DNA from 4 places in the Pseudazoarcus sp. NS20 genome. Region 4 is predicted to be linked to each of the others. Evidence: predicted binding sites of a transcription regulator. Region 4 holds the regulator's gene; each other region holds the start of a gene.
The links. The regulator FliA, encoded in region 4, starts transcription of late flagellar genes. The targets are predictions, from matches to a motif close to CTAAAGTTNNNNNNNNNNNNGCCGNTA.
Positions count from the first base shown of each region.

Region 1 (7,998 bases), 200 kb from region 4:
CGCTGTCGCCGCTCGGCAAGGGCAGCCCGATGAAAACCCTGCGACTCGTGCTCGGCGACCAGTTGAATCCGCAGCACTCATGGTTTGCACCAACGGATGAATCCACAACCTACGTTCTCATGGAGGTGCGACAGGAGACCGACTACGTTCTCCATCACGCCCAGAAGATTCTCGCGATCTTTGCGGCCATGCGGCGCTTCGCAGAGTCGCTGCGTTCGGCCGGGCATCGCGTTGAGTACCTGAGCATCGACGCCGAACACAATCGGCATGACATCCCCGCCAACATTGCATGGCTGCTTGAACGAACCGGCGCCACCTGCTTCGAATGGCAGCAGCCCGACGAATGGCGCCTGGAAGATCAGCTCACGCGCTTCGGAGCCAGCTTGCACGAACGAGGCGTGCAGGTTCGGCGAGTGGACTCGGAGCACTTCCTCACGACGCGCAGCGAAGCAGCCAGGCTTTTCGGCGATCGTGGGCAATGGCTGATGGAGCATTTCTACCGGCAAATGCGCCGCACGCACCGCGTCCTGATGGATGGCGACCAGCCATCCGGCGGCCGCTGGAATTTCGATGTCGAGAATCGCAAGCCGTGGCGCGGCACACCCCCTGAACCCGAAGACAGGCGGCCGAGCCATGATCACCGGGCGCTGTGGTCGTCCATCCAGGCCGCAGGCGTGCGCAGCTTCGGCCAGTCCTGTGCAGAAGCGCTTCGCTGGCCAATCGACCGCTCGGAGGCGCTGGAACAACTCGAACACTTCGTACGTGACGGCCTGCCCCACTTCGGCAATCATCAGGACGCGATGCATACCTCGGCCAATCGGCTGTTTCACTCGTTGCTGTCATTCGCGCTGAACGTCAAGATGCTCCACCCGCGTGAGGTCATCCTCCGCGCCGAAGCGCAATGGCGTGCCGGGCGGGCCCCGCTGGCAGCCGTCGAGGGCTTCATCCGGCAAATTCTGGGGTGGCGCGAATACGTGCGCGGCGTGTACTGGGCGCGTATGCCGGGCTATGAATCCAACAATCACTTCGGGCACCAACGCCCTCTTCCGAAGTGGTTCTGGAGCGGGCGTACCCGCATGAACTGTCTTTCCCGCTCCATTGGACAATCTCTCGACACCGCCTATGCGCATCACATTCAGCGCCTGATGGTCATCGGCAATTTCGCACTGCTGGCCGGGCTGGCTCCCAAGGCCGTACACGGCTGGTACCTCGGGGTGTATGTCGACGCCTTCGAATGGGTCGAGCTCCCGAACACGCTCGGCATGAGCCAGTACGCGGATGGCGGGCTGCTCGCAACCAAGCCTTACGTCTCGAGCGGTGCCTACATTCATCGGATGAGCGACTATTGCAAAGGCTGCTCGTATGATCAGAAGCGCCGCACCGGGCCGGGCGCATGCCCCTACAACGCGCTGTACTGGGATTTCTTCGAACGCAATGCCGACAAACTTTCCGGCAACCATCGGCTCAGCATGGTGTATCGACAACTCGGGCGTTTTTCCGCCGAAGAGCGCGACAGCCTGCACCAGTACGCCGAGCACCTTCTAGCCAATCTGGAGAATATTTGATGATCACCCGCTTCGCCCTGATTCTGCTCCTCATCGGCAGCGCTCACGCAGCCCCGCCACAGCCAATCGAACACCTCGACCTGGAGCGCTATCTGGGGCAGTGGTACGAATTGGCAAAGTACCCCAACCGTTTCCAGAAACAATGCGTCGCTGACACGACGGCCAAATACGCCATGAGGGAAGATGGCCGAGTGCAGGTAGTCAATCGCTGCCGCACAGGCGATGGAAGTTTCGACACCGCCGTCGGAGTAGGACGGTTGGTGGGGGAAAAGGGGTCGCCGATTCTCGAGGTTCGCTTCGCACCGGCATGGCTGTCCTGGGTGCCACTGGTGTGGGGCGATTACTGGGTGATCGATCTGGATGCGGACTACACGCTGGCCGCGGTCAGCGAGCCGTCGCGCGAATATCTGTGGATACTGTCGCGCACCCCCGAAGTCGATCCTGAGCGGCTCAAGGCCTTGATTGCGCGGCTTGAAGCGCAGGGGTTTGACGCGTCGCGCATTGAGCGCTCGACGCACGGCACCCCTTGAGGCCTGGTTCAGGCGCGGGTATTGACGATGGTGCCGACGCTGCCGTCCGTGGCCGGCACATCGGGCAGAGCCTGCAACAGCAATGCGGCGTTCTGCTGCTGCATGTCGAGCGCCTTGCGAAGCATCAGCACCGAGGCATCGGCCTGAACTTTGAGTTGGGCGTTGGCCGAGGCGTACGCCGCGATGGATGAAACGTCCATTTGCACCGCCGAAAAGATGGAAGACAACTTCCCTAACGGCAGCCGACGAAAAAACTTTAGCCCGAAATGAACAAAGCCCGGGATGAACCCGGGCTTTGTGGAGTACTGGTGGGTGCTGACGGGGTCGAACCGCCGACATTCGCCTTGTAAGGGCGACGCTCTACCAACTGAGCTAAGCACCCGCTGCTGACCGTAACCGGACGGTTACAGCGGCAAGGGGCGCTACTTTACTGCATCCTTGAGCCCTTTACCAGCACGGAATTTCGGAATCCTTGCAGCCTTGATCTTGATGCTCTTTCCGGTTCGGGGGTTGCGGCCATTTCGTGCGGCACGCTCACCGACGTAAAACGTGCCAAACCCTACGAGTGTCACGGTGTCGTTCTTCTTGAGCGCCTTGCGCACGGCCTCGATGGTTGCATCGAGCGCCCTGCCAGCCGCTGCCTTGGAAAGATCTGCACTTGAAGCGATTGCGTCGACCAGTTCGGACTTATTCACTTAGAACCCCCTCTTGGCGTTGAACATCACTTGCTGCGATATTGAACGATCCCGCCATGCACGGTCCCGCCGTGATTGTATGTATGCGGGCTGTCTCCTCGGTGCTGCATGGTTTTTATAGCGTGGCGAATTCTGGCGTGTCAACAAGCAATGCCGCGCTCAAGGCGCGGCATTGCTTGATTTCAACAGCAAATTGTCTTCAGGTCAGTGCGCACGCAGGCCGGCTGCGCCTGCATCACCTTCGGCCCCTTTACCCGCCACCGGGGTAGCTTCCGCCTCGGAGAGTGGCTCTGGCTGGCGCTCCAGCGCATGTTCCATCACCGCATCGAACCAACGCACCGGCACGATTTCTATCGTGTTCTTGATGTTCTCGGGGATGTCCGCGAGGTCTTTCACGTTCTCCTCCGGGATCAGGGCCTTGGTGATGCCACCGCGCACCGCGGCCAGCAGCTTTTCTTTCAAGCCACCGATCGGCAACACCTCTCCACGCAGCGTGATCTCGCCGGTCATGGCGACGTCCGAGCGCACGGGAATACCCGTCAAGGACGAAACCAGCGCCGTCGTGATGGCAGCACCGGCAGAGGGGCCATCCTTGGGCGTGGCACCTTCCGGGAAGTGGATGTGGATATCGCTCTTCTCGAATACCTCATCCTTGATCCCGAGCTTGCGGGCACGGCTGCGCACGACCGAGCGCGCGGCCTCGACGGATTCCTTCATCACGTCGCCGATCGACCCCGTGCGCTGGATGAGCCCCTTGCCGGGCATCACGGCCGACTCGATGGTCAGCAGCTCACCACCGACTTCGGTCCAGGCCAGACCCGTTACCTGACCGATCTGGTTCTCTTTTTCTGCGATCCCGAAAGAGTACTGGCGCACGCCGAGGTACTTGTCGAGATTGGCGGCAGTCACTTCGATCCGCTCGGCGCTCTTCGAGAGCACCAGGGCCTTCACGACCTTGCGGCAGACTTTCGAGATTTCGCGTTCGAGGCTGCGGACCCCGGCCTCACGCGTGTAATAACGGCAGATGTCACGCACCGCATCTTCGGCAATCAACACCTCTCCCGACTTCAGGCCGTTGTTCTTCATCTGCTTGGGCACGAGATAACGCATCGCGATGTTCGTCTTCTCGTCTTCGGTGTAGCCGGACAGACGAATGACTTCCATGCGATCAAGCAGTGGCGCCGGGATGTTCAGCGTGTTCGCAGTGGCCACGAACATCACGTCGGAAAGGTCGTAATCGACTTCGATGTAGTGATCCTGGAAAGTGTGGTTCTGCTCGGGGTCAAGCACTTCAAGGAGCGCCGAACTCGGATCACCACGGAAGTCCTGCCCCAGCTTGTCGACTTCGTCGAGCAGGAACAGCGGGTTCTTCACGCCGACCTTGATCATGTTCTGCATGATCTTGCCCGGCATGGAGCCGATGTAGGTGCGGCGGTGGCCGCGGATTTCCGCCTCGTCCCGTACACCGCCCAGCGCCATGCGGATGAACTTGCGGTTGGTGGCCTTGGCAATCGACTGACCGAGCGAGGTCTTGCCGACACCCGGAGGACCGACGAGGCACAGGATCGGCGCCTTGACCTTGTCCACACGCTGCTGCACGGCAAGGTATTCGACGATGCGCTCTTTAACCTTCTCAAGGCCATAGTGATCCTGATCGAGCACCTTCTCGGCGTTCGACAGATCCTTGCTGACGCGCGACTTCTTCTTCCACGGCAGACCGACCAGGGTTTCGATGAAGTTGCGTACCACAGTGGCTTCGGCCGACATCGGTGACATCAGACGCAGCTTCTTGAATTCGCCTTCAGCCTTGGCAAGCGCTTCCTTGGGCATGCCGACGGAATGGATTTTCTTGTCCATTTCCTCGAGGTCGGCACCCTCCTCGCCTTCGCCAAGCTCCTTCTGGATGGCCTTGACCTGTTCGTTCAGGTAGTACTCGCGCTGGCTCTTCTCCATCTGGCGCTTCACGCGGCCACGGATGCGCTTTTCGACTTGCAGGATGTCGAGCTCGCTTTCGATCTGCGACAGCAGTTTCTCCAGACGTGCGTCGGTCTCGAAAATCTCCAGCACCTCCTGCTTCTGCTCGAGCTTGAGCGGCAGGTGGGCAGCGATGGTATCGGCAAGACGGCCGGCGTCTTCGATGCCGTTGAGCGAAGCCAGAATCTCGCCCGGAATCTTCTTGTTGAGCTTCACGTACTGGTCGAACTGGCCAATGATGGCCCGGCGCATGGCCTCGACTTCGTGATCACCCGCCTCGGCAACCAGCACCGGCGTGACACGCGCGACGAAGACCTCTTCCTGCTCTTCAACGGACAGCACATGGGCGCGATGAACGCCTTCGACCAACACCTTGATGGTGCCGTCAGGCAGCTTCAGCATCTGCAGCACATTGGCGACGCAGCCGACGTCGTACAGATCTTCGGCAGAGGGCTCATCCTTGGCGGCCGAACGCTGGGCAACCAGCAAAATGCTCTTGTCGGACTCCATCGCCTGCTCGAGCGCCTTGATGGACTTCGGGCGACCGACGAACAGCGGAATGACCATGTGCGGGAAAACAACCACGTCGCGCAGCGGGAGCAGCGGCAGGACGGTCTGTTCGGCGGATACTTCGGAGTGGCTAGCCATGTTTGATGACCTCTGGGGAGCGGTATGACCCATCTGGGGACGGGAGCCGGAAATTCAAGCGTATCGGGCGCGTGAACAGCGCGCCTTCTCATTGCCTTTCCAACATTGACGGCAACGCCTGGAAAGACTGAAGGGGCGCAGGTTCAGCTTACGCGCCGTCCGGCCTGCATCGCAAGCCGAACGGCACGAGCGGAGACACCAAGCAATCAGTTGGAGCCGGAGACTTTCGGCTGCTCGGCGTAGATCAGCAGAGGCTGGGAGCCTTCACTGATGGTGCCTTCATCGATAACGACCTTTTCCACGCCTTCGAGTTGCGGCAGGTCGTACATGATGTCGAGCAACGAAGCTTCGAGGATGGAGCGCAGACCGCGCGCACCGGTGCGGCGGGCGATGGCCTTGCGGGCCACGGCATGCAGCGCGGCGGGGCGGATTTCGAGCTCGACGCCTTCCATGGAGAAGAGCTTCTGATACTGCTTGACGAGGGCGTTTTTCGGCTCGATGAGGATCTGGATGAGCGCTTCTTCGTCGAGCTCTTCCAGCGTCGCCACCACCGGCAAGCGACCGACGAATTCCGGAATCAGACCGAACTTCACCAGATCTTCCGGCTCGACCTGGCCGAAAAACTCGGACGCGGCACGCCCGTCACGGCTCTTCACCTCGGCACCGAAACCGATGCCAACCTGCTCGGTGCGCTGACGGATGACCTTTTCAAGGCCGTCGAAAGCGCCACCGCAGATGAACAGGATGTTGGTGGTGTCGACCTGGATGAAATCCTGGTTGGGGTGCTTGCGCCCGCCCTGCGGCGGAATCGAAGCCTGCGTGCCTTCCACCAGTTTCAGCAGCGCCTGCTGCACGCCCTCGCCCGACACGTCACGCGTGATCGACGGGTTGTCGGACTTGCGTGAAATCTTGTCGATCTCGTCGATATAGACGATGCCCTGTTGGGCCTTGTCCACGTCGTAATCGCACTTCTGCAGCAGCTTCTGGATGATGTTCTCGACGTCCTCACCCACGTAACCGGCCTCGGTCAGCGTGGTGGCATCGGCCATGACGAACGGCACGTTGAGCAGGCGCGCCAGCGTCTGGGCCAGCAGCGTCTTGCCCGAGCCGGTCGGCCCGATCAGCAGGATGTTGCTCTTCGACAGCTCGACTTCATCCTTCTCTTTCGAGATGTGGCGCAGGCGCTTGTAGTGGTTGTACACCGCCACCGACAGGTTGCGCTTGGCCTTGTTTTGACCGATCACATACTGATCGAGAATACGGCTGATTTCCTGCGGGGTCGGCAGACTGCCTTTGCCTTCCTCGGTGCTGCCGCCTTGGAGCATCTCGTCGCGGATGATGTCGTTGCACAGTTCGATGCATTCATCGCAGATGAAAACGGACGGGCCGGCAATCAGCTTGCGCACCTCGTGCTGGCTCTTGCCGCAGAAAGAGCAGTAAAGCAGCTTGTCGTTACCCGTCTTCTTGTCCGTCATTTCGTTCTCTCAGCAGTTCAGACGTCAGCGCGCGAAGTCAGCACACGATCAACCAGACCATATTCGACCGCCGACTCGGCGCTCATGAAATTGTCGCGATCCGTGTCTTTCTCGATCTGCTCGATCGGCTGGCCGGTGTGTTTGGCCAACATGCCATTGAGGCGCTCACGGATGTACAGGATCTCGCGGGCATGGATTTCGATGTCCGACGCCTGCCCCTGGAAACCACCCAGCGGCTGGTGAATCATTACGCGCGAGTTCGGCAGGCAGAAGCGCTTGCCCTTGGCTCCGGCGGCGAGCAGGAACGAGCCCATGCTTGCAGCCTGGCCGATACACAGCGTCGACACGTCCGGCTTGATGAACTGCATGGTGTCGTAAATCGCCATGCCAGCCGTCACCGAACCGCCCGGCGAGTTGATGTAGAAATAAATGTCCTTGTCCGGGTTCTCGGACTCAAGAAACAACAACTGGGCAACGATGAGGTTGGCCGTCACGTCGTTCACCGGCCCGACCAGAAACACCACGCGCTCTTTCAGAAGGCGCGAATAGATGTCGTAGGCGCGCTCACCGCGCCCGCTCTGCTCCACCACCATCGGCACCATGCCGAGGGCTTGGGGTTCCCAGTTGCTGTGCATTTCGCTGGCTTTGCTCATCGTTATCCCGTGTTGAGTGCTTGTCAGGCAGCAGTATTGCCCATCAGTTCATCGAAGGAAATGGGCTTGTCGGAGGTTTTGGCCTGACCCAGCGCCCATTCCACGACGTTGTCTTCGATCACGACCGCTTCGACCTGCGACAGGCGCTCGGGTTGCGAGTAATACCAACGTACCAGTTCGCTCGGGTCTTCGTAGCTCTGAGCCATCTCTTCGATGACGGTCTTGACCTGCTCAGGCTTGGCGAAGAGCTCATTGGCCTTGACGATCTCGGCCATGATCAGGCCCAGCTTGACGCGGCGCTCGGCCTGCTCGGTGAACCACGACGACTGCACCGGGATGTCTTTCAGGTTCATGCCGCGCATTTCCATGTCGCGACGAGCGTTGTCGGCCAGCAGGCCGGACTCGTTCTCGACCAGCGCCTTCGGCACTTCGATCGGCGTGACGGCCAGCAGCGCATC
Region 1 covers NZ_BAAKIY010000003.1:292,999-300,996, reverse strand. The annotation lists gene AC6H0W_RS10135 (DUF2256 domain-containing protein) at 1-33, shown strand, start outside; gene AC6H0W_RS10130 (cryptochrome/photolyase family protein) at 30-1,565, shown strand; gene AC6H0W_RS10125 (lipocalin family protein) at 1,565-2,095, shown strand; gene AC6H0W_RS10120 (YjfB family protein) at 2,104-2,295, opposite strand; tRNA gene AC6H0W_RS10115 (tRNA-Val) at 2,402-2,477, opposite strand; gene AC6H0W_RS10110 (HU family DNA-binding protein) at 2,518-2,790, opposite strand; gene lon (endopeptidase La) at 2,995-5,412, opposite strand; gene clpX (ATP-dependent Clp protease ATP-binding subunit ClpX) at 5,619-6,887, opposite strand; gene clpP (ATP-dependent Clp endopeptidase proteolytic subunit ClpP) at 6,905-7,540, opposite strand; gene tig (trigger factor) at 7,564-7,998, opposite strand, start outside.
Region 1: AC6H0W_RS10120 (YjfB family protein) is a predicted target of FliA. The motif match lies at 2,329-2,355, and genes of this name have one in related genera.

Region 2 (7,998 bases), on a different contig from region 4:
GCCTGGCGGCGCAGCTACGCCGAGCAGACCACGTGGCCTTGATAGTGGAGGACGGTCCGCCTGCCGACGCGCAATTGCATGCGCTCTGCGCTTCCCCGGGCTCACGGCCTGCATGGGTGGCGCTTGTCGACAACGGAGACGTGCTGCGCCCCGACGCGCTCGCCTGCCTCGCCATCACATGCAGCCGCGATCCGCACCTGACCTGGCTTCACTCCGATGCCGATGTTGCCCGCGAGACGCAATCGCCCGAACGGATATATCCGCCCGACGCCAGTCAGCGCCTGCTGCGCGCCGGCTTCGCATTACCGGGCATCATCGCAGTGCGGGTAGATACCCTCTCCCGCACGCTGCAGGATGCGGGCGGGCTAAGCGCAGCCAACTGGCGCCAGGCACTGCCTTATCTGCTGCTGCACGGTCACGCACGTTCCAGCGTGAGCCATATTCCGGAGTCACTGCTGACACACCCACGCATGCCCGACGGGCATCCGGACCTGCTTCAGCCCCCTCAGAGGAACAGCGATCTGAGCGCCGACGGAACGCCGCTGGTCTCCGTCCTCATCCCGTCGCGAGATCAACTCCCTGCGCTGCAGCGCTGCCTCACGAGTCTGTTCGAACACACGCCAGACGTTCATTTCGAAATCATCATTGCAGCACACGAAACACACGATGCCGATGCACAAACGTTCCTCGCCGATCTGCCCGCTGCCGCCCCGGGCCGCATTGAGGTCCTCAACGTGCGCGGCGCCTTCAATTTCAGCCAGCTCATAAACCAGGCGGCGGCGCACGCCAAAGGCCGCTTCCTGCTGTTGCTCAACAACGACACCGCCGCGCTGCACCCCGAGTGGCTGCCCTGCATGCTCAGCGAGTTGGACGACCCTGCGGTCGGCATCGTTGCGCCGCGCCTGCTGTTTCCGGACGGCCGCGTACAACATGCCGGCGCCGTGCTCGGTCTGGGCGGTGCGGCTGATTTTCCCTGGGTGGGCGCTCCGATGGACGAGCCCGGCCCCTTCGGTCTGCTGACGCGAACCCGAGAGGTATCCGCCGTAAGCGGCGCCGCACTGATGATCCGGCGCGAGGTGTTCACTGCACTGGACGGCCTAGACGAACGGTACGCCATCGCCTTTGGCGACTTTGATCTATGCCTGCGTGCCCGCCAAGCAGGCCACCTCTGCATCTGGACGCCCGAAGCTTCGCTGCTGCATGAAGCCGGCCAGTCACTCAAGACCTTCTTCGCCACGCCCGAAACCGCCGCGCCTGCACAAGCCGCATTCAACGCCGCGCGCACGCTGTTCCTGCAAACCTGGCTACCTGTACTGGGGCAAGACCCGCACTGGAACCGCAACCTGTCGCTCAGTTCGAAACGCGGCGATGCCGAACGAGACGACGCACTGCAGATTTTCCCCGTGCAGGCTCCTGCGGGGCCGCGCGTACTCGCTCTGCCGGCGGACGAGGCCGGCTCCGGTCACTACAGAGTGATCACGCCGGCCCGCGCGGCCATGCGCCAAGGGTTTGCGGCCACGCGCGTGGCGCCCGGTTACCCCGTGCCGGTCCAGCTTTCCCGACTGGGCATCGAAACCTTGTTCTCCCAACGACAAGTCGACGACAACCACCTCGAAGCCCTGACGAATCTGCGCACACTCATGCCCGGACTGCGCATCGTCATGGATTTCGACGACCTGCTGACGCATGTCCCCCAACACAGCCTGCACGCGCTCAACGTGTGGCCGGACATCGCCCGCCGCGTCGCAGCCGCATGCAAGCTGTCTGACTGCATCACGGTCTCAACCGAACCTCTGGCTCAGCGCATGCGCCACTATCACGACGATGTGCACGTGGTTCCCAACGGCATCGACCCGGCCATGTGGCAAGGCTTGCCGGCCGTGCAAGGCAAGCCCTCGAAACTGCGCGTGGGCTGGGCAGGCGGAATCAGCCATGCCGGCGATCTCGCTCAAATCCGCAAAGTGGTGGCGGAGTTGGCAGACGAAGTGGAGTGGGTGTTCTTCGGCATGTGCCTCGAAGACATCCAGGCTCATCTCACCGAATTCCACCACGGCGTTCCCTTCGCGGACTACCCCGCAAAGCTCGCTTCGCTCGGGCTGGATCTGGCGATTGCCCCGCTGGAGGCCAACGCCTTCAATGACTGCAAGAGCAATCTGCGCCTGCTCGAGTACGGCGCACTGGGGATTCCGGTGATCGCCACTGACGCGGTGCCGTATCGCTGCGGGCTGCCGGTGACGCTGCTGCAGAACTCCCCCGGAAAATGGGTGCGAACCATTCGTGAGCGCATCGGTGAGCACGCTGCGCTGCGCGAAGAAGGTGACCGGCTGCGTCGGGCGGTGCTTAAAGACTGGACTCAGGAAACGATGCTGCCACGCTGGGTCGACGCCTGGAAAAAGTAGGCTGCGCGCGTCGCTGGCGCTGCGCTACGTGAGAACAACGCCCGTTCCCGCCACTCGGCCGGAACGGGCGTTTTACATGGCGGCATATCCCCCACGGCGGAGGCTGTGCGGCAGGCCGAAGCAACGCGTTTTGCGTGCCGGCTTTGCCGCATCGAGGGAGTTACCGGCAAAGCTTGCAGATCGCACGGCAAAGATTGCCGAAACCCCGTCAAAAAAAGCACAAAACACCTTCAAAACAGCACTTTGAAAATCTGGCACGCATCTCGCTTAGGTAGGCCACGAAGGCTCGGAGGTCGGCATCAAGGCGATCCACACCAAGCCGACCCGAGCAACCTCCGAACCCTTTGCAAGGAGATGCAGCATGTCACAGGTAATCAATACCAACATTGCGTCGCTCAACGCGCAACGCAACCTGAACAATTCAGCCAGTTCGCTGAACACGTCGCTGCAGCGCCTCTCCTCCGGCCTGCGCATCAACAGCGCCAAGGACGATGCCGCCGGCTTGGCGATCTCCGAGCGCTTCACCGCGCAGATCCGCGGTCTCGACCAAGCCCGCCGCAACGCCAACGACGGCATCTCGCTGTCGCAGACTGCCGAAGCTGCGCTGCAATCGTCAGGCGACATCCTCCAGCGCATTCGTGAATTGGCCATCCAATCGGCCAACGCCACCAACTCCGCTGGCGACCGCGCGGCGCTGAACGCCGAAGTGCAACAGCTCACGCAAGAATTGCAGCGCATTGCCACCACGTCCGAGTTCAACGGCCAGAAACTGCTGGATGGATCGTTCTCTTCGGCCTCGTTCCAGGTCGGTGCCAACGCCAACCAGACGATTACCGCAACCTCGGGCAACTTCCAGATCAACTCGTACGGCAACTTCCGTATCGGCGGTCTGGCAACGTCGTCCAACACGCCGAACGGCGTGGGTGATCTGGTGGTTGGCTCCACTGCCGCCGGCCAGCTCGCCACGGCGGTTACCGGCAACAGTTCGGGGATTGCCGGTGACACCGTGACGATCTCCAGCAGCCTCGGTTCGAAAGACATTACCTACGCTGCCGGCGCCAGCGCCGAAGACATCGCCGCCAAGATCAATCAGGCTGAAACCGGCGTACGTGCCAGCGCGATCAACGCCTTCGTGCTCGGCGCCGACGACGCCGCCAGCACGGCGCAGTTCCAGCAAGGCGCGAGCTACACCTTCCATCTGGCCACCGACACCACGGACGGCCAGAACCCAGCCTCGTACACCACGGTGTCCTTCACCATCGGCGGCTCGGCCTCGGGTGTTGCAGCCGCCTCGGCCAGCCATCTCAGCACCGCCGTGCAGGCCTTCAACGATGTGTCGGGCCGCACCGGCTTCGTCGCGAAGATCGTCGAGACCGACAACGGCAACCTGGGCATCCAGCTGGTCAGCGAGGCCGGCAAGGATCTGCGCATCACCAACGATTCGGCTGCCGGCAACGACGTTACGATCGAAGACATGTCGGTGCTGGATGGCGACACTACCACCGCCAGCACCCTGGCCCAGACGGTAGCGGCACAGGGCAACGCCAACGCCTGGGGGGGTGCCAACTCAGTGTGGATCACCGGGCAGGTGATTCTCGATTCCGACCGTTCGTTCTCGATCACCACCAACAACACGGACCTGCTGTTGGCCGCGGGCACCGCAGGCGGTCAGTTGCAAGCTGTCGAAAGCCTGGACGTGAGCACGGTCGAAGCCTCCAACCGCACTCTGGCACTGGTGGATTCGGCACTGGCTGCGGTAACCAGCCAACGCGCGCGCTACGGCGCCCTGCAGTCGCGCTTCGAAAACACCATCTCGAACCTGCAGGCCACTTCGGAAAACCTGTCGGCCTCCCGTTCGCGCATCCGCGATGCGGACTTCGCGGCAGAGACGGCCAACCTGACGCGCGCGCAGATTCTGCAACAGGCCGGCACTGCGATGCTGGCACAGGCCAACCAGTTGCCGCAGCGCGTGCTGCAGCTTCTGCAGGGCTAAGCGCCAGCTCCGGCAAACCCGCCGGACAAGCAAAGAGGGGCAACCGGCAACGGTTGCCCCTCTTTCATTTGCGCCGGCATTTCGAACCGGCAAAATCTGCCTAAAGTTTTTCTGGACTTTTCCGTTAATGGATACAAGAGCGCCACTAGCTCGATGCCAGACTCCTTCCGGAACCCGCTGGCGCCCTTGTTAGAAACTGAATCCAGGAGAACATGATGGCACAGATGATCAACACCAACGTTGCCTCTTTGAATGCGCAACGCCAACTGAACAACTCGGCGGGTTCGCTCGCCACCTCGCTGCAGCGCCTGTCATCGGGCCTGCGCATCAACAGCGCCAAGGACGACGCTGCCGGCCTGCAGATCTCCGAGCGTTTCACCGCCCAGATCCGCGGTCTCGACCAAGCCCGCCGCAACGCCAACGACGGCATCTCGCTGTCGCAGACCGCTGAAAGCGGCCTGCAGTCTTCCGGCGACATCCTGCAGCGTATCCGCGAACTGGCTGTCCAGTCCGCCAACGCCACCAACTCTTCCGGTGACCGCGCCGCGCTGAACTCTGAAGTGCAGCAGCTCACGCAAGAACTGCAGCGTATCGCCACCAACACCGAATTCAACGGCCAGAAGCTGCTCGACGGCTCCTTCACGTCGGCCACCTTCCAGGTCGGCGCAAACGCCAACCAGACCATTACCGCATCTTCGGGCAACTTCCAGACCAACGCCTACGGCAACTACCGTATTGGCGGCCTGGCCACCTCCTCCTCCACCCCGAACGGCGTGGGTGACCTGGTGGTCGGCTCGACTGCTGACGCCACGCTGACGCAGGCTGGCACCGATGCCAACACGTCGGTGATCGTAGGCCAGACCATCACCATCACCAGCAGCCTGGGCACCAAGGACATCACCTACAACGACAGCATCAGCGCCGAACAAATCGCAGCGAAGATCAACCAGGCCGAAACCGGCGTGCGCGCTTCGGCGATCACCCAAGTGGTGCTGGGCGCTGACGACGCAACGGGTGAGGCAGGGGCCAACTTCAAGCAGGACACCAGCTACACTTTCCTGCTCGCTAGCCAGACCGACTCGGGTGACCCGGACGCCTGGACCACCGTGTCGTTCAGCATTGGCGGCAGTGCCTCGGGCAGCGCCGCCAATCAGGCCAGCCACCTCAACGCCGCCGTGCAGGCCTTCAACGACGTTTCAGGAAAGACCGGTTTCACGGCCAAAATCGTCGAAACCGATGGCGGTCAATTCGGCCTGCTGCTCACCAGCGAGACCGGCAAGGATCTGCGCATCGTCAACGACTCAGCGGCAGATAACGACATTGCTCTCGAAGACATGACCGTGCTCGACGGCGACGACACCACCGACAGCACCATGTCGACCACGCTGACCGCAGCCGATAACGCCAACGCCTGGACGGTCGCCAGCGGTACGTGGATCACCGGGCAGGTCATCCTCGACTCGGATCGCTCCTTCACGCTGACCACCGAGAACGACACCGACATCACCACCGCCACCGGCACCTTCGGCGCCCAGCTGCAGGAGATGGACAAGGTCGACATCTCGACGGTAGAGGCGGCCACCCGCACCCTCGCTCTGGTGGATTCGGCCCTGGCAGCGGTCAACTCGCAACGTGCTCGCTACGGCGCCCTGCAGTCGCGCTTCGAAAGCACCATCTCGAACCTGCAGGCCACGTCCGAGAACCTGTCGGCCTCGCGTTCGCGGATTCGTGATGCGGACTTCGCAGCAGAAACGGCAAACCTCACGCGGGCACAGATCTTGCAACAGGCCGGTGTGGCGATGCTGTCTCAAGCGAATGCCCTGCCCAATAACGTGCTGAGCCTCCTCCGCTAAAATCGGATAGGCTTGCCAAATAGCGGCGCGGGCAGGCAATTGCTGGTCCGCGCCGCACGTATTGGAGGTGTCGTGAAATGAGCATGCAACCTGTTGCACCGAACACGGCAAACTTGTCGAGCTACGTCTCGGGATCCGCAATCAACGCAGGGCGCGCCGACATCGGCGCATCTTTGCCGGCCGACAACAACCGGCCTGTTGCGGCCCCCTCGACCATGCCTGACCCCGCCGAAATACGTGCGGCTCTGGAAGACGTTCGCAGCGCCATTCAGCCAGTCGCCAGCGAGTTGAGCTTTTCGCTCGACGAAGACAGCGGACGCGTTCTTTTGAGAGTCATCGACCGGAATACCGATGAGGTCATCCGGCAAATCCCCTCGGAGGAACTGCTTCGCATCTCGAAGGCACTGGACCGTTTCCAGGGGCTGTTCCTGAACAAGGAAGCCTGAATACGCAGGAGAGCATCATGGCAATTTCCGTAGGTGGTGTCGGGTCCGGGCTGCGCGTCGACGAACTGGTGCAGCAATTGATGACCTTCGAGGCGCGCCCGCTGGCGCAACTCGAAGCCAAGGGCAAGGGTTACGAAGCACAGCTCTCTGCCTACGGACTGCTCAAGTCGTCGTTGAGCCTGCTGCAAAGCGCATCCAACGGGCTGCGCACCGCAAGCACCTTCAACTCGATGCGGGCAACGTCCAGCAATACCGACGTGTTCACTGCAACGGCAACCAAAGATGCAGCCAAAGGCTCGCACTCCATCGAAGTCCTGCAGATTGCGCAAGGCCAGCGGCTCGTCACCAACGAGACCGCTGCGCCGAGCGTGGCTGCCGGCAGTCTAACCATCCAGTTCGGCACGTATGCGTACGACGCCAATGACAATGCAACCGGCTTCACATCCTCTGAATCCGTCACTATCGACCTAGAAGAAGGCAGTTCGCTTGAAGACTTGCGTGATGCCATCAACGCACGCAACACCGAGGTACGCGCCACCGTCATCAACAATGGCGAGGCCAAGCAACTGATTCTTTCGGGCACCAAGGAAGGTGCAGCACAGGGTTTCACGATCGAAGGCACCGGTGGCCTTGCCGGCTTCAGCTACAACGCCGCCAACCCTGGCTCCAACACGCTCGAATCGATCGAGACGGCGCAGAACGCACTCGTCAAGATCGATGGCGTGACCGTTTCCCGCGCCGGCAACACCATCACGGATGCCATTGATGGCGTCACGCTGAACCTGCTCAAAGCGGGGGAAGATCGCATGTCGCTGCGCATCGCAGGCGATACCGCCGCGGCCAAGACAGCCATCGAAACCTTCGTGAAAGCCTACAACGACGTCACCACCACCCTGCGCACACTCACCAACTATGACGTGGAAGGAGAGCAAGCTTCGGTGCTCACCGGCGACGCCACCGCGCGCGGCATCCAGACGCAGTTGCGCAACGCTCTGGGGGCCATGATGGGCGACAACGACGGCGGGGTGCGCTCCCTCTCGCAGCTCGGCATCTCCTTCACGAAGGACGGCACTCTCACCATCGACAACACGGTGCTCGACCGTAATCTGAACAACCCCGACAGCAAGGTCGCCGAGTTCTTCACCGGTGCCGATGGCACCTCCGGCTTTGCCAACCTGCTGTCGAACCGCCTTGGCGACATGCTCAACACTGGCGGCACCCTCGACACCCGCCAGGCCGGCATCAATGCCTCCATCAAAGGCCTGGCACGCCAGCAAGAATCACTGTTGCTGAGACTTGAATCGGTC
Region 2 covers NZ_BAAKIY010000004.1:186,833-194,830, reverse strand. The annotation lists gene AC6H0W_RS12670 (glycosyltransferase) at 1-2,399, shown strand, start outside; gene AC6H0W_RS12665 (flagellin N-terminal helical domain-containing protein) at 2,761-4,392, shown strand; gene AC6H0W_RS12660 (flagellin N-terminal helical domain-containing protein) at 4,608-6,245, shown strand; gene AC6H0W_RS12655 (flagellar protein FlaG) at 6,323-6,691, shown strand; gene fliD (flagellar filament capping protein FliD) at 6,709-7,998, shown strand, end outside.
Region 2: AC6H0W_RS12660 (flagellin N-terminal helical domain-containing protein) is a predicted target of FliA. The motif match lies at 4,493-4,519, and genes of this name have one in related genera.

Region 3 (7,998 bases), on a different contig from region 4:
AGTGATATGAACGACCGTGCGTTCGAGTGCATGTTGCTCGAAAGTGCCTTGCGCAACGCGCTGGAGGCCGACGCCTTCGAGCTCTACTACCAGCCCCAGTTCGACGGTGCCACACGCCGCATTGTCGGTGCCGAAGCTTTGTTGCGCTGGCGTGATCAGGACGGCACGTTGGTGTCGCCGGGGCGTTTCATTCCGGTTGCGGAGGAGAGCGGCTTGATCCTGCCGATAGGACACTGGGTGTTGCAGCAGGCCTGTGCGCAAGTGCGTGAATGGCTCGATGCCGGCCTGCCGCCCCTCACCGTGGCGGTGAACATCTCGGCACATCAGTTTCGCTTGCCGCGCTTCGTGCAGTCCTTGCAGGAGGTGATCGCCCAATACGGCATCCCCCCGGAGAGCCTTGAACTGGAGCTGACCGAGCGCCTCATGCTGGATGCTGCCGAGCGCAACATCGCGGTGCTGGACGAAGTGCGTCGCATGGGCGTGCGCGTGGCGATCGATGATTTCGGCACCGGCTATTCGTCGCTCTCCTACCTCAAGCGCTTGCCGATCGATGCCTTGAAGATCGATCAGAGCTTCGTGCGTGATGTAGTCGTCGATGCCGACGACGCGGCGATTGTCGATGCCATCATCGGGTTGGCGCGTAATCTGCGTCTGCGCGTGATTGCCGAGGGGGTCGAAACCGAAGAACAGCTCGACGTGCTGCTGCGTGCGGGGTGTGCGCAGATGCAGGGTTTCCTGTTTGCGCCTGCCTTGCCGGCAGCGGATTTCGAGCGTTTGCTGCGTGCAGGTCTGGTGCAGGCCTGAACGTCAGCCGCCGCTCGGCCTCAGGTCGCTGCAATGCAGTTCGAAGCGGCCTGCGCGGCGGTCTTCGAAATAGTGGCGCAGTGTTACTTCGTTGGTGCGGAAGGCCAACTCGTTCCAGGGGATTTCATGTTCCGCGAACAGCGCCACGTCGAGCGACTCTTCTCCCGGCGCAAATTCCGGCACGAGCAGGCGTGCGCGGTAGATGAGGTGCACCTGATTGATGTGGGGAATGTTCAGCAGCGTGAACAAACCATGCACTTCAACCTCGGCGCACGCCTCCTCGCGTGTCTCGCGCACCGCTCCTTCGAGCGTGCTTTCGCCGTTTTCCATGAAGCCGCCGGGAAGCGTCCAGTAGCCGTGACGCGGTTCGATGGCGCGTCGGCAAAGCAACACGCGATCTTCCCACTCGGTCACCGTGCCTACGACCAGCTTGGGGTTGAGGTAGTGAATCGTGCCGCAATCGCCGCATACGTGTCTGGGGGCGTTGTCGCCGGGCGGGATGCGCAGGTCGACGTTAGCGCCGCAGTGAGAGCAAAAATTCATCGTGTTCCGGTTTCGTGCAGTCGGCATCGATTTTAGCCCGTCGCAAGCGGTATTTGCGCGCAGGACTCAGTGCTTAGGATAATCTGACCATACGTGGTCGTACGTGGTACATGCAGCAGTCGCGGGGGTTGGAAGGTATGGAGTCCGGTGAAAATCTAGTAGGTGCTGAGGATGGCAAGACCGCGTTCGAGTTGCTGCATGCCTCGGGGCGCTTGCCGTCTCCTCGTGGTGTAGCCACTCGAGTGATTCAACTCACCGGTCAGGACGAGGTCTCCATCCCCGAGCTGGCCCGCGCAATCAGTGGTGATCCGGCCTTCGTGGGGCGTGTGCTGAAAGCGGCCAATGGCATGCTGCACGCCGGGAGGCGTCCGGTCATGTCGGTGGCGGAGGCGCTGATGGTGCTGGGCGTGCCTGCCGTGCGCGCCTTGGCGACCGGGTTCTCGCTGCTGTCCGAGCACCGTGAGGGGCAGTGCCGGGCGTTCGATTACAACCGTTATTGGGCTTCATCGGTGGCGATGGCTCTCGGCATGCAAGCTGTCGTCGGGCACACGCGTGCATTGGGCAGTGACGAGGCTTTCAGCCTGGGTTTGCTGATTCGCGTGGGTGAGCTGGCCTTGGCAACCGTATACCCGGAAGAGTATGCCGCGCTGCTTCAGTCGGCCGACGAACGCGTTTCCAGCTTGTTGCAGGCCGAAAAAGGCGCGTTCGCCATCAGTCATGGGGAGCTCGGCGCGGAAATGGTCGAGCACTGGGGTGTGCCGAGCATATTTGCCCTGATCGTGCGCTTCATGGACTGCCCCGATCAGGCTGGCTTCGAGCCGGGCAGTCGTCGGTCACGGTTGCTGGAGTCGGCGTTGTTGGCCAAAGGCTTCGAGCATTTCTGCATGGCCGACGATTCGCAACGGCGTCATCTGCTGGAACAGCTGCAGCTCAACGGCGAGGCGCACGGCATTCAGCGCGACGAGATGCTGGCCGACGCCACTCGCATGTTTGTGCTGTGGTGCGAATGGCTCGATCTGTTGGAGTTGCAGCCAGGTGTTTCGCGTACCTTCCCCGAAGTGAGCCCTCCGGAGGCCGCCCCGCTGGTCGATGTACGCCCGGCGCTGTCGCAGCCCTCGGCACGCAAGCGCGAACGGCTCGCCGTGCCCGAAATGCCAGACAGGCCGTTGGTGTTGGTGGTCGACCAGGACGCCAGGCAAAGAAATCAAGTGGCGGAGCTTCTCGCCGAGGAAGAGTGTGCAGTAGTCGAGAGTGGCGATATCGCGGACGCGCTCGATTTCGCGCTCGAACTGCAACCACACATGATGGTGCTCGGTTGCGTGAGTGCCTCTGCTGATCTGCTCGAACTCGTCGCTGCCTTGCGCCGCACCAGCGCCGGGCGGGTCATGCATTTGCTGCTGCGCATTGCTGATCGCAGCGACGAGGCCATGATTCTGTTGCTCGAGGCGGGTGGTGACGATGCCGTGCCGATGGATGCTGCGTCTCGGCTGCTGCAAGCACGTTTGCGTGCAGGCTTGCGTGAGGTGCGCCTGCAGCGCGAGCTGGAGCACGACCGCCTTGAATTGCACGGGTTTGCCGCGCAGCTCGCGATCTCCAATCGTCGTTTGCACGACATGGCGCTGACCGACCCGTTGACGGGTTTTCGCAATCGTCGGTACGCGATTGACCGCTTGCAGCAGGAGTGGGCGGTGGCCGATCGCAACGGTCGGCCTCTTTCATGCCTGGCGGTCGACGTGGATTACCTCAAGGAAATCAACGACCGCTTCGGGCACGACGCCGGTGATGCGGCTTTGACACATGTTGCGCATACGCTACGCAAGGCGCTGCGGGTGCAGGACGTGATCTGCCGTATCGGCGGGGACGAATTTCTGGTGATTTGTCCGGGTGCCGATCTGGCATCGGTCGTGGCCGGAGCGGAGCGAGCTCGACGTGCGGTGCGGGAAGCGCCACTGGACTTTGCCGGCGTGCTCACCCCGCTGAGCGTCAGTATCGGGGCGGCAGAGGCGCGGGCGGACGTTGATGGCGCCGCAGCGTTGATCAAATTGGCGGACCAGGGCGCCTACATATCGAAGCAGGGTGGGCGCAATGCCATCCATGCCGTACAGCAAGCGTGAAAAAGGTCGGCCTGACCATTCAATGCATGTGGTTTTTTTGTCAGGCCGAGTTGTATCGGGTTGTGTTTTGTAAGAAATCTATTTAAGTTCAAGCCATACGCATTACACGTGCCTACGGACTTGAAGCGAAGCGACTACCAGGAAGAGATCCGGGAACTCAATCTCGCGCATCTCATGCTTGCCCAGAAGATGTTGAAGGAAGATCGCGAGACCGCGATGTTCCGTCTCGGCATCGGCGATGCGGTGGCCGACGTGCTGTCGGGTCTGTCGGCCGCACGCTTGGTGCGCATGGCAAGTTGTCAGATGGTGTTGGCCGCGCTTCGTTTCGATGATGTGCTGCTCACGGGTTTGCTTGCGGGCGAGGGGCGCGATGCCGCGAGTTCGAGCATTCATGCCGCCATCGTTGCAGCAGGCAAACCGCCGGAAGAGTTGTCTTGAGGAAGCGGAAATGAAGAACAAGAGCGTGATTGCCGAGGCTGACGACGTTCGCCGCGCTGTCGAGATGGTGAGCCTGGGTGCCCGCATGCAGATGCTCGAGGCCGAAACCAGTCTGAGCCGCGAGCGCCTGCTCAAGATCTACAAGGAAGTGCGTGGCATGTCGCCTCCCAAGGGCATGCTGCCGTTCTCGACCGACTGGTTCATGGCTTGGCAACCGAACGTGCATGGCTCGCTGTTCATGGCGTTCCACGGGTATTTCGCGCAACGTCCCGGCCTCAGCTCGCTCGACGCCGTGATCAAGGCGTACCACCTGTACCTGGATCACATCGATGCCGCCTCGCTCGAACCCGTTCTGAGTATCACCCGCGCCTGGACGCTGGTGCGTTTCTTCGATGCCGACATGCTGCAGTCAGCGGTATGCACCTGCTGCGGCGGAAAGTTCGTCGCGCATGCATACGACCCGGTGCACGATTACACGTGCGGGCTGTGCAACATGCCGTCGCGCGCCGGCAAGGGCAAGCGTCAGGGCAAGGTCAGCGTGAACGCTCGCGCCGTACGTGGTCGTGCCGTGTTGGCAGATTGAGCGCAGGATGCCTTTTGGAAGACAGGCCGCCGTCAGGCGGCATTTTTTTGTGCGGCTTTTTGGTCAAGTTTCCCAGGGACCTACCGTTACTTTAAGATACCGTTCCGGCTCGACGCATGAGCCTGGGCTTGCTTGAGATCATCGCGGTCGAGGTGTACTGGTGCTCCTACTTGTCGGATATGTAATCGTCCTGCTGTCGTCGATAGGCACATACGCCGTTCACGGCAGCCTGATGGCCTTGTGGGTGCCGCTTGAGTATGTCGCGATCATCGGGCTGATGATCGGTGGTTTCGTGGGCGGCAACTCGGGTCGCATCATGAAGGCCACGCTCAAGGCTTTGCCTACGGTGCTTAAAGGTCAGCGTTACAACAAGACGCTGTACATGAACCTGCTGGCGTTGATGTACGAAATTCTCGCCAAGGTGCGCAAGGAAGGCCTGATGGCCATCGAGGCGGACATCGAGAACCCGGACAGCAGCAGCCTGTTCTCTAAATACCCCGATGTGATGGCCGATCACCATGCGGTCGATTTCCTCACCGATTACCTGCGCATGATGGTGGGCGGCAACCTCAATGCCTTCGAGATCGAAGCCCTGATGGATGTCGAAATCGAAACCCACCACCATGAGGCGTTGGCGCCTGCCGATGTCATGTCGAAGGTGGGTGATGCCCTGCCGGCGTTCGGTATCGTCGTGGCGGTGATGGGGGTGGTCAACGTCATGGGCTCGGTGGGTGAGCCGCCTGCAGTGCTCGGCAAGATGCTGGGTGGCGCGTTGGTCGGCACCTTTCTCGGGATCCTGCTCTCATATGGATTCGTGCAGCCGATCGCCTCGCAACTGACCCAGCGCGCCGAAGACGGCGCGAAGATTTATCAGTGCATCAAGGTGGTGTTGCTTGCCAGCATGAATGGTTATGCACCTCAGGTGGCGGTGGAGTTCGGCCGCAAGGTGCTGTATTCGACCGACCGCCCGAGCTTCCTTGAGCTCGAGGAAGACATCAAGAACCGCAAGAAATAATGACTATGCGGTGCGCAGGCACGGATTCCCTGATGTTTTCGCTGCGGGTTGAGCCATGAGCGACGATACCCAGCAGCCGATCATCGTCCGCAAGGTCAATAAAGGCCACGGCGGACATCACGGGGGTGCCTGGAAAATCGCTTATGCCGACTTCGTGACGGCGATGATGGCGTTCTTCCTGCTGCTGTGGCTGTTGGGCTCCACGGCGGAAGAGGATCTGAAAGGGATATCGGAGTTCTTCCAGAACCCTTCGGTGGTCTCGCAGCAAGGCGGCACCGGGGCTGGCAACAGTTCGAGCATCATTCCCGGCGGTGGTCAGGATCTGACCCGTTCCATCGGCGAGGTGCGGCGCGGGGATGTCGAGCCGCAGCGCCGCCAGATTCCGCTCGATGCCACCATGCCGCGCGAATCGCGCGAGATGCCGTCGGAAGAGGAGGAAGCGCGCGAGCGCGCGCGGCTGCTCAACATGAAAGGGCGCATCGAGGCACTGATCGAAGCGAACCCCAACCTGCGTGCATTCCGTCATCAGATCCTCATCGACATCACCGCAGAGGGGCTGCGTATCCAGCTTGTGGATGAGCAGAATCGCCCGATGTTCGATCTGTCGAGCGCCGAATTGCGCCCACACACGCGCGAATTGCTGCGCGCCATCGGCCGGGCCCTCAATGATTTGCCGAACCGTCTGAGTCTTTCCGGGCATACCGATTCCAAGCCTTTCGCCGGCGGCGATCGCGGCTTCTCGAACTGGGAACTGTCTGCCAACCGCGCCAATGCATCGCGCCGCGAAATGGTGATGGGGGGGCTCGACCCGGCCAAGGTGTTGAGAGTGGTGGGGCAGGCCGACACGATTCACTTCAATGCAGACGACCCGCTTGATCCTTCGAACCGACGGATCGCGATTGTCGTGATGAACAAACGCACCGAGGACGCCGTGCTCGGCACACAGCAGCGCCCCGGCGTCGACGTGGGTTCGGAACCGGTGCCGGGCGAAATGCTCGACGACATTCAACGGGCAATGTGATCTTGATCCCAGTAGCACCAAGGAAGCGAGCATGAGTATCGGAGAGCGGCGGGGCGGTTCGGGTGCTGAAGTGACGCAGCCGTTTTCAGCGCGGACGTCCTCTGCGCATGTGCCCGGGTCCGGGTCTCGCGAATTCGCCTTTTCGCCCGATGATTTCGAGCGCATCCGCAAGTTGATTCACGAGCATGTCGGCATCGCGCTGTCGCCCGCCAAGCAGGACATGGTGTATAGCCGCCTGACCCGCCGTTTGCGCATTTGCGGCGAAACCACCTTCGCGGGCTACCTTTCGCGCCTCGAGCGTGACCGCAAGGAGTGGGAGGCTTTCGTCAATTCGCTGACCACCAACCTCACATCGTTCTTTCGTGAAGCGCATCACTTCGACATCCTGATCGAGCAGATGCGCGCCATCGGGCCGTCGCGTCAGATCAGCATCTGGTGTTGTGCGGCTTCCACCGGCGAAGAGCCCTATTCACTGGCCATCGCGGCCTGCGAGGCCTTCAAGACGCTGAGCCCGAAGGTGAGCATTCTTGCCAGTGACGTGAACACCGAAGTGCTCGAGACGGCTCGCCGCGGCGTCTATGAGGAAGAGCGCGTGGCACGCATGTCGCCCTCGCGCCTGCAGCAGTACTTCATTCGCGAGCCCAATGGCTGCGTTCGCATCAAACCCGAGCTGCAGCGTTTGGTGACGTTCCGGCCCATCAACCTGCTGGAGGCGAACTGGGGGGTGCGGGGGCCGCTGGACGCCATCTTCTGTCGCAACGTCATGATTTATTTCGACAAGCCCACGCAGTACGCCATTCTCAAACGCTTCGCGCCGCTGCTCGGCCTTGAAGGTTCGCTGTACGCGGGGCATTCCGAGAGCTTTCAGCACGCAGCCGACCTGTTCAAGCTGGTCGGGCGAACCGTGTATACGCCGGTGGCGTGACATGCCGTCTGCGCGTTTTCATCCCCGCACCCACGTGTGCATCGGGGCCTCCACCGGCGGGACCGAGGCCGTCAAGGTCGTTCTGCAAGGTTTCCCGGCCGACATGCTGCCCGTACTCATCGTGCAGCACATGCCCGAGATGTTCACCGGCACGTTTGCGCGCCGGCTCGACAGTGTCTGCGCCATGCACGTCAAAGAGGCCGAGGATGGCGAGCGCGTGTGCCGCGGTACGGCTTACATCGCCCCGGGGCACTCGCATCTGTCCGTGCGTTCGTCGGGTGGTCGCCTGGTGTGCGTGCTGGAGCGCAGCGACCCGGTGAATCGCCATCGCCCCTCGGTCGACGTGCTGTTCCGTTCGGCTGCGCGTGAGTTGGGCGGGTCGGCCATCGGCGTGTTGCTTACCGGCATGGGCAAGGATGGTGCCGACGGCCTGCTGCAGATGCATCGCTCCGGAGCCTGGACGATTGCGCAGGACGAGGCCTCGTGCGTGGTGTACGGCATGCCGCGTGAGGCGGTGTCGCTGGGGGCTGCGCATGAGGTGCTGCCACTGGCGGA
Region 3 covers NZ_BAAKIY010000002.1:344,913-352,910, forward strand. The annotation lists gene AC6H0W_RS07360 (bifunctional diguanylate cyclase/phosphodiesterase) at 1-804, shown strand, start outside; gene AC6H0W_RS07365 (NUDIX hydrolase) at 808-1,347, opposite strand; gene AC6H0W_RS07370 (sensor domain-containing diguanylate cyclase) at 1,485-3,461, shown strand; gene flhD (flagellar transcriptional regulator FlhD) at 3,582-3,899, shown strand; gene flhC (flagellar transcriptional regulator FlhC) at 3,910-4,482, shown strand; gene motA (flagellar motor stator protein MotA) at 4,643-5,497, shown strand; gene motB (flagellar motor protein MotB) at 5,553-6,518, shown strand; gene AC6H0W_RS07395 (CheR family methyltransferase) at 6,550-7,443, shown strand; gene AC6H0W_RS07400 (CheB methylesterase domain-containing protein) at 7,445-7,998, shown strand, end outside.
Region 3: motA (flagellar motor stator protein MotA) is a predicted target of FliA. The motif match lies at 4,545-4,571, and genes of this name have one in related genera.

Region 4 (7,998 bases):
ACTGGCGTTGATCTCGACCGTGATGCCGTGCGCCCCCTCCGAGATATTCACTTGGCCGGTGCGGGTCAGGGGCTCGAGCGAGCGGCGGATGCTCTCGCTCATGCGGCGGATATGCACCATCTGATCGCCCTGCCCGCTGGCATTGCGCTCCGTCTGGCTGACCGGCGGCGCCGGGCGAATCGGCACCACAATGGGCGCCACCGCCAGCTGCTCGCTCTCCTGATTCACCGTGACACTGCGAAACGCCGTCAGCAGCGAATCCGAAAGAATGCGGTACTTGCCTTCGTTGACCGACGACAGCGCATACATGACGACGAAAAAGGCGAACAGCAGCGTGATGAAATCCGCGTACGAAACCAGCCAACGCTCGTGATTCTCGTGGTGTTCCTCGCGGCGTCGGCGGCGCGGCATGCCGGCGTCACACCAGATAGCCGCGCATGCGGGCTTCGATGATGCGCGGGTTTTCACCGTTGCCGATGCCCACCAGCGCATCGACGATCATCTCGCGCTCGGCGGAGATGCGCGCGATGTGCGCCTGCAGTTTCTTGGCGAACGGCAGGAAGACCAGGTTGGCGAAGCCCACGCCGTAGATCGTGGCGACGAAGGCCACCGCAATGCCGGCCCCGAGGCGTGAGGGCTCGGTGAGGTTTTCCATGACGTGAATCAGCCCCAGCACGGCGCCGAGGATGCCGATGGTCGGGGAATAGCCACCGGCGGATTCCCACACACGGGCGCCGAGCTTCATCTGCGCTTCAGAGGCGTCGATCTCCACATGCATCAGCTCACGCAGGCGATCCGGCTCGATGCCATCGACCAGAAACTGCAGCCCGCGCTGCAAAAACGGGTCGCGCTGCTCCTGGATGCGAGGCTCGAGCGCCAGCAATCCGTCGCGTCGCGCCGTAGCCCCCCAGTGCGTCACCAGACCAATGAGCTGTTCACCACGGTCGGGCGGCGGCACGAACACCCAGCGCGTCATGCGCATACCGTCCACAAACACGCGCAGCGGGCTTTGCAGCATCACTGCGCCGAGGGTGCCACCGATGACGATCATCAACGCCGTGGGCTGCAGCAGCGAAGTGACGTGACCGCCTTCGAGCATCTGCCCGGCCACGATGGCGGCAATGCCCAGAATCAGACCGAAAACGCTTATCCGATCCATGAAGTCACCGCTCAGGATTTAACGCGCGGCGGACGGCCACGGCGTTTGGGCGCGGCCGCAGGCGCGCCATCGGAGAACACGCGCGAGCGCAGTCGCGCCACCGCCTGACTGTGCAACTGACATACGCGTGATTCGGTGACACCCAGCACCTCGCCGATTTCGCGCAGGTTGAGATCTTCTTCGTAATACAGGCTCATCACCAGCTGCTCGCGCTCGGGCAAGTCTTCGATGGCCTGCACCAGCGTGCGACGCAGATCGGCATCTTCGATCAGGCCCAGCGGGTTGGTGTCTTCGGCGACGATGTGGCGGTCGAGAAAGTCTTCATCCTCGGCGCCGCTGAAATCCTCGAAATACACCAGTTGGTGACCGCGTGCATCCTGCAGGATCTGCTGGTATTCGTTGAGCGGCACGCCGACCGCTTCGGCCAGTTCGGTTTCGGAGGGGGGACGCCCGAGGGTCTGTTCGAGCTTTTGCACGGCCGATTCGACACGTCGCATGTCGCGGCGCAGGCTGCGCGGCATCCAGTCGTCTTCGCGCAGGCCATCGAGCATGGCGCCGCGGATGCGCTGGGCCGCGTAGGTTTCGAACTGCGCACCGAGGCCGTCTTCGTAGCGCGAGACGGCGTCGAGCAGACCGATCATGCCGTTCTGCATGACATCGTCGACATGCACGCTGGCCGGCAGCTTCGCCATCAGGTGATAGGCGATGCGCTTGACCAGCGGTGCGTACAGCTCGACGAGGTGTGCCTTGTCAGGGTTGCCTTCTGAATCGTACATCCACAGTGCCCGGGTATTGCGGGACGCCACTCGCCCTTTGCCGACATTATGCACGCCACCCGAGCGGGAATGGCCTGCTGCAGCTTCGACTTTTCGAGTGAGGATGAACATGCGCAATGATTCCTCAGCTCGCGGCGCGACGTGACGCGACCAGGCGTCCGCCACTCAGTGCCGCAAGCCTGCGCAGAAAAGCCGCCTCCGGCTCGCGGGGGGACGACTGCCCGGCCTCGGCCGATAGCCCGCCGGCCAGATCGTCACGCCCGACTTCACCCAGCCACGCCAAAGGCACGCCGACGTGATTGCGCACCAGCGTATCGAGACTGTTGAAGAACGCCGCGGCCTCTTCGCGCGTGCGCGCCCCCGAAACCGCCACATGCATCGAGCCGGCGCCGGCGCCGGCCAGCCCCTTGATGACGGCATAGGCTTCCAGGGCACCAGTGCGACTGGCCTCGGCCACCAACAGGCGGCGCGGCGCGGCCACCACGAACGGCGACGGGTCAGCCGCCTCTTCGGCACTGGCGTGCACCAGCACGAAGCCGGCATGGCGATACAGCGAACGCAGCGCTTCGATCAGACTGGTACGCCGCTCTTCATCGAGCAGAGGCAAGGCCAGCGCCGCCGCGCTGACCGGCACGCGGCCAACCAGACCGGGCACCGGCTGCACAAGCGTGCGCACATCCACCTGGGCACCCAACACGCCGAGCAGATCCACGCCCTCGTCCAAGCCGAGCGCACCGACCAGCGATTGCTCACCACGCGCCTCATCCAGAATCAATACGCGCTCGGCACGCGCTGCCAGGCGGAACGCCGTGCGCACGGCGGTGACGGCGCGGTCGCGCCCGGTGGCATACAGCGCCACCACCGTGGGCGGGGCACGGCGGAAAAGTCTGCGCAGACCGGCCGCCTGATCTTCGTGATGGTCGATCATGCCTGTCCTCCCGATTCACGCGCGAAAGCGCAGGCCATCCACGGCGCTTTCAGACGCGTGGCGAGCATGCTGCAGTTCATGTCAGGCTCCCGCGCCGGCTGCGAATTTCAGGGCCGCCTCATCGGCATCGAGCTTCCACGAGCTGTCACGCACGCGGGCATTGAGGCTGCGGTGCAGCAGGTAAGCACGGTTGGGCAGATGCAGGTCTTCCGGCACGCGCTGGCCATTGGTGACGTAAAACACTTCCAGCCCGTGCGAGATGGCGGCGCCTACGGCCGGCGCCAGCGACACGGCTTCGTCCACCTTGGTCATCACGCAGCCGGCCAGATCCGACCCGCGATAGGCCTCGATCACGTCATCCAGGGTCTCGCCGCTGGCCGTGGCATTGAGCAGCAACAGGCGGTGCACGTTGCCCGCGCCCGACAGCATGGCGGCTTGCTTGACCACCATCTCGTCGCGCTGGCTCATGCCCACCGTGTCGATCAACACCATGTGCTTGCCGCGCAGCTCGGCAATGGTCTGGCGCAGGTCGGACGCGTCGCGCACCGGAAACACCGGCACACCCAGAATGCGGCCGTAGATGCGCAGTTGCTCCTGCGCCCCGATGCGGTAGCCGTCGGTGGTGATCAGCGCGATCTTGTCGGCGCCGTGGCGTACCACGCAGCGCGCAGCGATCTTGGCTGTGGTGGTGGTCTTGCCGACGCCGGTCGGGCCGACCAGCGCGAACACCCCGCCGCGGTCGATCAGGTCGGCGTCCGACGACATCGCGCGCAGATCGCGCGCCAGCGTGTTGCGCACGGCAAGGCGAGCCTCGTCAGCGCTGTGCGCTTCATCCACCGACTCCACCAGCTTGCGTGCGAGGCGCGTGGCAAAACCGGCATCGAGCAATTCACCCAGCACTTCGGCACGCCCCGGCGCGTTGCGGCGCGTGTCGCCCCAGGCGAAGGCTGCAAGCTGGCGTTCGATCATGCCGCGGATGCCGCCCAGCTCGGCCATCAGGCGGGCGTTGGCTTGCTGCAGTTCGGCAATGCGCGGATCTTCAGCGGCGCGCGGCGCCTGCGCCTTGGGCTCGGGCGCGCGGGCAATCGGGGGCTCGGTCGTCAGCGCCTGCTCAGGCGTGCGCGCTTCCGCACGAGCCGACGCGGCTTCGGCGCGCGGCTGGGCTGCGGGGCGCTGCGACGGCTGAGCCGGAGCCTCGACATTCTCGTAGCCACGCTTGCGGATCAGGTAATCGGGGGTTTCCATGCGCGGCGGCTCGAAGGGGCGGATGCGCTGCGGGGCCGGCTGGGCGGCTGGCTGCGTGCGCGGGCCACCCAGACTCACGCGGCAATCCTCGTCTTCGTCGGCAAACGATGCAACCGGAGCCGGCGCCTCTTCCTTGCGCGGCGGCGTGGTCACTGCACCCACCGCATCCGCCGGCAACGCGAGGATCTCCACGCCACCTTCAACGGCGCGGTTCGACAGCACGATGGCGTCGGCGCCCAATTCAGCCTTGAGGGCGCGCAGCGCCTCGCGGGCAGTGGCGGCAAAGTAGCGCTTGACGTTCATTCCGGTTCTCCAGACAGTCCGCGCCTGTAGCGCAGCATGAGCCCATTATTCCCGCCCACCCGGCTTGGGCGACGGCGGAATAAACGGGAATGTTCCCGCTTAATCCGTTCTTCAAATGCCGGCTCAGGCCGCTCCGCCCACCATCGAGGTAACGCGCACGGTGCGCGACTCCGGCACTTCGGTATTGGCGATGACTTTTAGCGACGGCACCGCACGGCGCAGGAAGCGCGACAACAGCAGACGCAGTTGCGGCGGCACCAGCAGCACCGGCGGCACGCCAGCATCTTCCATGCGCTGCGCGGCATCGGCGGTCTGGCGCAGCATGCTGTCGGCCAGCCCCGGCTCGATGGCGCCGCCATTGCCTGCTTGCGCGCCCATGGCTTGCGTGAGGATGCGCTCGAGTGTCGGCTCGAGGGCGATGACCTGCACCTCGCCGTTGCCGGGGAACAAGCTCTGCAAAATCGAGCGGCCCAGCGTCTCGCGCACTCGGGCGGTGAGCTCGACCGGATCCTGGATGCGCGGCGCGCTCTCGGCCAGCACCTCGATGATGCTGCGCATGTCGCGGATGTTGACGCCCTCTTCGAGCAGTTGCTGCAGCACGCGCTGCACCACCGACAAGGGCAACTGACCCGGCACCAGGTCTTCGACCAGCTTCGGCGAATCCTTGGCGATGTGGTCGATGAGCTGCTGGGTTTCCTGCCGGCCGAGCAGTTCGGCAGCGTGATTGAGAATCAGGTGATTGAGGTGGGTCGCCACTACCGTGCCGGCATCCACCACTGTGTAGCCCAGCGCATGCGCCTGTTCGCGCTGCGCCGGATCGATCCAGACGGCCGGCAGATCGAACGCCGGGTCGCGCGTCTCGCGCCCCGCCAGCGGCCCGGCAACATGGCCTGGGTTGATCGCCAGATACTGCCCCGGCCACGCTTCGCCCGCGCCGACTTCGACGCCCTTGAGCGAAATGCGGTAGGCGTTGGGCTTGAGTTCGAGGTTGTCGCGGATATGCACCGACGCAGGCAGAAAGCCCACCTCTTGCGCAAACTTCTTGCGCAGGCCACGAATGCGCTTGAGCAGCTCGCCGCCCTGCCCCTTGTCCACCAGCGGTATCAGGCGGTAGCCGACTTCCAGCCCCAGCACGTCCACCGGCTGCACGTCGTTCCAGCTCGCCTCTTGCGCTTCCTGCGCAGCAGCGGGTTGCGGCTCGGCGGAAGCTGCGCTCTCCTCGGCCGCCAGACTCGCGCGCTCCAGACTCTGCTGGCGATGCCATGCCAGACCGAAGAGGCCAGACGCAATCAGGATGAACACCAGGTTGGGCATGCCCGGAATCAGGCCCAGCACGCCGATGATGCCGCCGCTCAACATCATCACCTGCGGCTTGGCGAACACCTGGCCGATCACCTGGCCGCCGATGTCTTCCGAATCGTCACCGCCCACGCGCGACACCACCAAGCCCGCTGCCACCGACACGATGAGTGCCGGAATCTGCGCCACCAGGCCGTCGCCGATGGTCAGCAGCGTGTAGGTCTCGACTGCGGCACCCATGCTCATGTCGTGCTGCACCACGCCCACCACCAGACCGCCGATGATGTTGATGAGCAGAATCAGGATGCCGGCGATGGCGTCGCCGCGCACGAACTTCGAGGCACCGTCCATGGCGCCGAAGAAATCGGACTCCTGCGACACTTCCTTGCGGCGGCGCTTGGCTTCGTCCTCGTTGATCAGGCCGGCGTTGAGGTCGGCGTCGATGGCCATCTGTTTGCCCGGCATGGCGTCCAGGGCAAAGCGCGCGCTCACTTCGGCGATACGGCCGGCGCCCTTGGTGATCACCACGAAGTTGATCAGCACCAGAATCCCGAACACCACCAGACCGATGGCTGTGTTGCCCCCCACCAGGAAGTAGCCAAAGGCCTCGATGACCTTGCCGGCGGCGTCCGGGCCGTTGTGCCCCTCAAGCAGCACGATGCGGGTGGACGCCACGTTGAGCGCCAGCCGCAGCAGCGTGGTGACCAGCAACACCGTGGGGAACACCGAGAAATCCAGCGGCTTCTTGGTGTACATCGCCACCAGCAACACCATTACCGCCAGTGCGATGTTGAAGGTGAAGAACAGGTCCAGCGCGAACGGCGGCAGCGGCAGCACCATCATCGACAACACCATGATGATGAAGATCGGCGCCCCCAGCAGAGCCAGGTTTTCCGGTCGCGCGATGGCGCGCAGGTTCAGTGCGTTATTCATTCATCGGCCTCGTTCGGCAGGCTCGCCATGCTCAGGCAACCGCGCCCGGGTCCATGCCTTCCGGCACGTCCAGATCGGTCGGCACGACGGGCTTGCGCCCGCCGCGTGACAACCACGTGTTGAGTTGATAGACGTAGGCCATGACCTCGGCCACGGCGGTGTAGAGCTGCGCCGGCACGGCCTGGCCCAGCTCGCAATGGGCGTTGAGCGCGCGCGCCAGCGGCGGCGCCTCGAGCAGCGGCACATCGTGCTCGGCGGCAATCTCGCGAATCTTCAGTGCCACCGCACCCACCCCCTTGGCGACCACCACCGGCGCGCCCATCTTGCCGCTGTCGTATTTCAGCGCCACCGAAAAGTGCGTCGGGTTGGTCACCACCACGTCGGCCTTGGGCACCTCGGCCATCATGCGGCGGCGTGCCATCTCGCGCTGGATGCTGCGGATGCGCGCTTTGAGATGCGGGTCGCCCTCCTGCTCCTTGTTTTCGCGCTTCACTTCGTCGCGCGTCATGCGCAGGCGGCGGTGGTACTGCCATAGCTGGAAGGGCACATCCATCATGGCGATGATGGCCAGCCCCAAAACGATAATGAGCGAGGCAAACAACAGCGTTTGAAAGAACTCGGGAATGGCTTGCTGCAGCGAGCGATTCATCAGCGCAAACACGTGCTCGCGCTCGCGCCACACAGCGAAGACGGCGAGCGAGCCGATGACCACCGTCTTGAGCACCGACTTCACCAACTCGGCCAGGCCATGCACCGAGAACATGCGGCCCAGCCCCTTGAGCGGGTTCATGCGCTCTGGTTTCAGCGCCAGTACCTTGCTGGAGAACACGAAGCCGCCAAGCGCGATCGGCGCTGCCAGCGCCGCCACCATCAGCACCGCAAACAGCGGCAGCATGGTGATCAGCACCTCGGTGAAGACCAGATTGAAGGTGCGCAGCATCAAGACCGTGTCGAACACCGCCGCACGCTCGAACGAAAAGCCGTGCCGCAAGGTATCGGTGATGCGCTGACTGACCCATCCGCCCATCATCCACAGGCCGGTGACGCCCGCGATCAGCACGAAGAACGTCGACAGCTCGCGCGACTGCGGAACCTGCCCTTCCTCCCGGGCCTGCTCTATTCGCCGTCCGGTTGGTTGTTCTGTCTTCTCTAGATCGCTTTCATCGGCCATTGCCGCTCCAGCGTGGATCGCCCCGCAAAACTGCGGACAGACGACCACGTGCGGCAATTATGGTGAGGGGGCGGCAAGATTTGCCGGTGGATAAAGACGGGGTTTTTGCCCTAATTCGGCACTTGTGCCGGAACGCGCGGAGGGATGCTCAGCGCAACGAGGCGCTCAGCGCGCCGGGCGCAGG
Region 4 covers NZ_BAAKIY010000003.1:95,697-103,694, reverse strand. The annotation lists gene motD (flagellar motor protein MotD) at 1-411, opposite strand, end outside; gene AC6H0W_RS09135 (flagellar motor protein) at 419-1,159, opposite strand; gene AC6H0W_RS09130 (RNA polymerase sigma factor FliA) at 1,171-1,935, opposite strand; gene AC6H0W_RS09125 (MinD/ParA family ATP-binding protein) at 2,060-2,863, opposite strand; gene flhF (flagellar biosynthesis GTPase FlhF) at 2,945-4,411, opposite strand; gene flhA (flagellar biosynthesis protein FlhA) at 4,535-6,643, opposite strand; gene flhB (flagellar biosynthesis protein FlhB) at 6,675-7,814, opposite strand; gene AC6H0W_RS09105 (DUF192 domain-containing protein) at 7,980-7,998, opposite strand, start outside.